2 regions of the Ruminococcus bromii genome follow, and region 1 is predicted to be linked to the other one. Evidence: predicted binding sites of a transcription regulator. Region 1 holds the regulator's gene; the other holds the start of a gene.

Region 1 (3,199 bases):
GAGCTTTGCAAGAATTCACAAGAGCAACCTTATCAATGCAGGTATTCTTCCGCTTACATTTGTAAACGCAGAAGATTATGATAAAATCAAGCTTGGCGATATGCTTGAACTCCCGAATGTTAAGGACGAAATTGCAAACGGCAAGCAGGTTACTGTTGTAAACAAGACAACAGGCGACACAATTGTTGCTGACTGTGAGCTTTCAGACAGAACAAGAAACATTATCATTGCAGGCGGTCTGCTTGACTACACAAAGGAGAACAGCTGATATGGAAAAAATTAAAATGGTCACTCCTCTCGTAGAGATGGACGGCGACGAGATGACAAGAGTCATCTGGAAACAGATTAAAGACATTCTCATCACACCTTATGTTGACCTCAAAACAGAGTACTATGACCTCGGTCTTGAGCACAGAAACGAAACAGACGATCAGGTTACAGTTGACAGCGCCAACGCAACAAAGAAATACGGTGTTGCCGTTAAGTGTGCCACAATCACACCTAATGCCGCAAGAATGACAGAGTACAACCTCAAGAGTATGTGGAAGTCACCTAACGGTACAATCCGTGCTATCCTTGACGGTACGGTATTCAGAAGCCCGATTCTTGTCAAGGGCATTGTTCCCTACATTCCTACATGGAAAAAGCCAATCTGCATTGCCCGTCACGCATACGGCGATGTTTATAAGAACACAGAGATGAAGGTTGAGGCAGGAAGCAAGGCAGAGCTTTGCGTCACAAAGCCTGACGGCACCGAGGAGAGAAGCACAATCTTTGACTTCAAGACTGACGGTATTATTCAGGGTATGCACAACATTGACAAGAGTATCTCATCATTTGCCCGTTCATGCTTTAACTATGCACTTGATCAGAAGCTTGATGTTTGGTTTGCTACAAAGGATACAATCAGCAAGATTTATGACCACAGATTCAAGGACATCTTCAACGAAATCTTTGAGAATGAGTACAAAGAGAAGTTTGAGAACGCAGGTATTACATATTTCTACACACTTATTGATGACGCTGTTGCAAGAGTTATCAGAAGTGAGGGCGGCTATATGTGGGCTTGCAAGAACTATGACGGCGATGTTATGAGCGATATGATTGCAACTGCATTCGGTTCGCTTGCAATGATGACAAGCGTGCTTGTTTCTCCTGACGGCATCTATGAATACGAGGCTGCTCACGGCACAGTTCAGCGCCACTACTACAAGTATCTCAAGGGTGAAGAAACTTCTACAAACTCTGTTGCAACTTTGTTTGCATGGACAGGCGCACTTCGCAAGAGAGGCGAACTTGACGGTCTTGACGACCTTATGAAGTTTGCAGACAAGCTTGAGGCCGCAACAATCAAGACAATTGAGGACGGCGTTATGACAGGCGATCTCTACGCTATCTCGACACTTGAGAACAAAAAGAAAGTAAACACAGAAGAATTTCTCAAGGCTATTGACGAGCGTCTTGCAGCATCTCTCTGATTTTAAAGTTAAAGGAGCATAGTGAGTAATGTCTAAAAATGACAGTATTTCAATGTCGGTTATCAGGCGTTTGCCAAGATATTACCGCTTTTTATCAGAACTGAACGACCAGAACATTGACAAAATTTCTTCAACTAAGCTTGCACAAATTATGAATGTGACAGCCTCACAGGTGAGGCAGGATCTTAACTGCTTCGGCGGATTCGGTCAGCAGGGTTACGGTTACAGCGTAAGTCAGCTGAAAGAGGAAATCAAGAACATTCTCGGTCTTAACAACGATTACAAGGCAATCCTTATTGGTGCGGGTAATCTTGGCAAAGCCGTTGCAATGCATATGAATTTTGAAAAACTCGGTTTTGAGCTTATCGCCTGTTTCGACAACAACGAACAGAAAGTCGGTTCAAAGCTCAACGGAATTACAGTTAAAAATGAAAGTGAGCTTGACGATTTTTGTAATAAAAATCATATTGACACAGCGTTTTTGTGCATTCCCCGTGTTTGTGTTGAAAATGTTCTCGATAAGCTTTATTCACACGGAATCAAGAATTACTGGAATTTCAGCCACTATGATATAAATGCTCGTTATAATGATACTATGGTAGAGAATGTTCATCTCAGCGACAGCCTTATGACTCTCTGCTACAGAATGAACAACAACTGATAAACCAATGACTCCCCGACAGTTTTATAAGCTGTCGGGGAGTTTTTCGTTACAGAGCAATAATAACCTTTTTTAGCGATTAAAAGGGCTGACCGTTTAAGGTCAGCCCTCTTTTGCAATTTGTGTTTGTGATTTCAGATTAACCGAGTGTAACCTGCTCAGCGATTGGAGCGTTGGGGTTAGTGTCAGGGTTATCTGTGTAGAATGTAAGGTATGTACCGCCCGTAACAGCAGAGTCATCAATTACAATCCACATTTCGTTGTCTACAAAGCCCTTGTAGTCAATTGTTTGGTTAGTAGCGTTATCGGATACAATTACATTATATGTACCTGCTCCCTTATATGTGAAGCTGTAATCAAACCAACCGTTTTCACCTTTAGTCATAGGATCACCCGGCCACTCTGACATAAAGTTGCCTGAGTCTTTGCCCTTGAGGTCTGAACCCCATATCCAGAGATATGGCGTCCATGTAAGTGAACCGTTGTGCTTTACATGAAGTGTGATGTCAAGGCTTGAAGCGATGTAGTAGTAGTTTACCTCAGCATCGCCGTAAGGAATTAAGCCCGACTGATTTTCCGGCATTCTGTCAGGATCAACAGCGTAGCCGACAACCTTGAATGCCTTTGAATCATATGTGCTGCCTACTTTGCCTGAGAATACGATTGAATCGGTAAGCTTCTGCTGTTTTCCGTCAGCGTCCGTGTAATAGTAATTTGCTGTTACCTTACCCGAAGAAACAGGTATGCCGACGATAAACTTCATAAGCATTGTTGTATCTTCAACGCTTACTCTGTTGTCATAGTTGAGGTCAAGTGCCGACTGATCAACTGTAGGAGTTTCAATCTTAAGGATATACTTCTGAAGAAGTGTAGCATCCATTACATTAACTTTGCCGTCACCGTTAAAGTCAGCGTTTATGATAGACTCGGGAACATAGTCTGCGTAGTAGTATGTAACCTCCTGCATATCAGAAGTATAATTGCCCTCTGCATTTCCTTCAATACGGCTTACGGTGTATGTATCGGGAACAACTGCGCTTGGAACTGTTACATAACCTGA
Region 2 (3,199 bases), 190 kb from region 1:
CGTTTGTTTAACCATTCGCCGTCATTCCACGAATAATTTTCAATGTCATACACAAGGGATGCCTGACCGGGACGGGTTTGAGCATGAAAAGCATACGGATCTGCTTTCATAAGCCTGTCGCCGTATTCGCTTTCAATACAGTACTTGTATGCGCAAAATTCCTCGACCCCTTCGACAAACACCTCCCAAACACCGTAGCCGATGTCGTACATATAGGTTGCGTTATTGTCCCAATTATTAAATTCGCCTGCAACCGAAACGCTCCTTGCGGTTGGTGCCCATACTCGGAACACACAACCGTTTCTGCCGTTCCAGTTCACGAGGTGTGCACCCAAAAGATTGTATGCGTACACGGAATCTCCGGTATGAAAAACTTCAAGTGCCGGTCTTGCCTCGTTAAAGCTGTAATTCATAAGAACTGCTCCTTGTTAAATACCTTCTGATTTTGATTATTTGCTCACACTTATATAATACCAAAAATATATGTCAATTTCAAGCAAATTCAAAAAATTTAAAACTAATTTTTCGTGTATATTTTATAAACTGCGACTGAATGTTACATTTTAAAGCATAATTTTACGAATAAAGAATAAAAACCCGAAATTCTTTACAAAAGCAAAACAAAAAGGGCTGTCCGTTTTGGACAGCCCAAAGAATAATCTGTAAATTCAGATTAGCCAAGCTCAGCGAAGTACTTAATTGTTCTTACCATCTGGCTTGTGTATGAGTTCTCGTTGTCGTACCAAGAAACAACCTGAACCTCATAAAGATCATCAGCAATCTTTGATACCATTGTCTGTGTAGAATCGAAGAGTGAACCGAATTTCATACCGATTACATCTGAAGAAACGATCGGATCTTCGTTGTAACCGAATGACTCAGAAGCAGCAGCCTTCATAGCAGCGTTGATGCCTTCAACTGTTACATCTGAACCCTTAACAACAGCTGTAAGAATTGTTGTTGAACCTGTAGGAACAGGAACACGCTGTGCAGAACCGATGAGCTTGCCGTTAAGCTCAGGAATTACAAGACCGATAGCCTTTGCAGCACCTGTTGAGTTAGGAACGATGTTAGCAGCACCTGCTCTTGCTCTTCTCTTGTCGCCCTTTCTGTGAGGACCGTCAAGAATCATCTGATCGCCTGTGTAAGCGTGGATTGTTGACATGATACCGCTCTGGATTTCTGCATACTTGTTAAGTGTGTCAGCCATAGGAGCGAGGCAGTTTGTTGTACATGAAGCAGCTGAAATGATTGTATCGTCAGCTGTAAGAGTCTTTTCGTTTACGCTGTAAACGATTGTCTTAAGGTCGTTGCCTGCAGGAGCAGAAATAACAACCTTCTTAGCGCCGGCATCAATGTGAGCCTGGCTCTTAGCCTTTGATGTATAGAAACCTGTGCACTCGAGAACTACATCAACACCGAGCTCGCCCCAAGGAAGCTCAGCAGCGTTTGGCTTAGCGTAGATTGTAATCTCTTTGCCGTCAACGATGATTGAGCCTTCGCCTGCTTCTACAGTGTGAAGGTTTTCACCGATCTTACCGCAGTAGCCGCCCTGTGCTGTATCATACTTAAGAAGGTTTGCGAGCATAGCAGGATCTGTAAGATCGTTGATAGCTACTACTTCATAACCCTCAGCACCGAACATCTGTCTGAAAGCAAGACGACCGATACGGCCGAAACCGTTAATTGCAACTTTTACTGACATAAAAAAATTCCTCCTAAAATTCTAAGGTGCTTCTATTATATTACATTTTTTTCATTTCTTCAATAGCTTGACAAAAATTTAACGAAAAATTTTTGAGTTTTTTACAAATACGGTAAAAAACACGGTCTGATTTTGCGTTTTTAAGGCAAATTTGAGCCGCTCCGTTCAAAGAAATGTAATTTTTTCACCTGCCACAACTAATTATCTGCAAAAATACCTCGCTTATTCTTGACAATTTGGTGATTCTATTATAAAATTATATTATCCGCTGTTGCGGATTTTGGCAAAAGTACAGTGCAAAAGTACAGTTTTTGGCTTTTGCAACTTTTTTAATCAGACTCTTTAAAAGAGCCGTTATATATAGATATTTTTTATAATTTTTATAATGTTTCAGTTGCCTGAAATGTTGAAAACGGTCATTACGGTGTTTTTTTGACTGTGCATATAAATATGTAAAAAAATATTTAGAAAATAAAAATGAAAATTGAATATCTTTTTAACGGCACCTTTAAAGTCTAATTGATTGGGAACTGTGAAATACTTGAAAAAATCAAACTAAGGAGGTGTCCGAATTGCCGTTATGGATAAGTATTATCTGCATTATCGCCGCAATTGTTGTCGGTGCGGGTGCAGGTGTTTTCCTTGGAATTGCCATCCGTAAAAACACTGCCGAAAAGGAAATCGGTAGTGCTGAGGAAGAGGCAAAGAAGATTGTGGCTGATGCAATTAAAACAGCCGAAGCAAGGAAAAAGGAAGTAGTCCTTGAGGGTAAAGACGAGGTTCATCGTTTCAGAAATGAGAGCGAAAAAGAAATTTCCGACCGACGCAAGGAAGTTCAGCGTCAGGAGAGAAGAATCCAGCAGAAGGAAGAAACTCTTGACAGAAAGCTCGACAATATGGAACGCAAGGAAGAAAAAGTCAACAAAAAGCTTCGTGATGCTGATGCAAAACTCGAAGAAGTTGAAACCTTGAAAAAGAGCCAGTTTGAAATGCTTGAAAAAATTTCGGGCTACACGGCAGAACAGGCTAAAAGCTATTTGCTTTCACAGCTTGAAAATGAGCTTGCTCACGAGAAGTCGGTTAAGATTATGGAATACACCGAACAGCTCAAGGAGGAAGCAGACGACAAGGCAAGAAATATTATTTCGCTTGCAATTCAGCGACTTGCCGCAGAACAGGTTTCGGAGGCAACAATTTCGGTTGTTCCTCTTCCAAACGATGAGATGAAGGGCAGAATCATCGGTCGTGAGGGCCGCAACATCAGAACCATTGAAACTCTTACGGGTGTTGATCTTATTATTGACGATACACCCGAGGCCATCACGCTTTCATGCTTTGAGCCTGTCAGAAGAGAGGTTGCAAGAATTGCACTTGAAAAGCTCATTGCAGACGGAAGAATCCATCCCGCAAGAATTGAGGAGATGGTTGAAAAGGCAAGACGAGAGGTTGAATCCGAAATCAAGCGTACAGGTGAGAGAGCTGTGCTTGATGCGG

Evidence for each region. Region 1 encodes Rex, which represses fermentation and respiration genes when NADH is low (regulators of the CRP and FNR family bind a similar motif). Its sites were predicted from a motif close to ATTGTTAANNNNTTAACAAT; they were not measured.
Region 2: a site for Rex is predicted at 1,772-1,791, ahead of gap (type I glyceraldehyde-3-phosphate dehydrogenase). Genes of this name have one in related genera too.

Annotation. Positions count from the first base shown of each region.
Region 1 is NZ_CAKMVP010000003.1:226,129-229,327, reverse strand. It holds gene QDI94_RS01340 (aconitate hydratase) at 1-268, shown strand, start outside; gene QDI94_RS01335 (NADP-dependent isocitrate dehydrogenase) at 270-1,478, shown strand; gene QDI94_RS01330 (redox-sensing transcriptional repressor Rex) at 1,507-2,139, shown strand; gene pulA (type I pullulanase) at 2,279-3,199, opposite strand, start outside.
Region 2 is NZ_CAKMVP010000003.1:41,043-44,241, forward strand. It holds gene glgB (1,4-alpha-glucan branching protein GlgB) at 1-413, opposite strand, end outside; gene gap (type I glyceraldehyde-3-phosphate dehydrogenase) at 674-1,705, opposite strand; gene rny (ribonuclease Y) at 2,269-3,199, shown strand, end outside.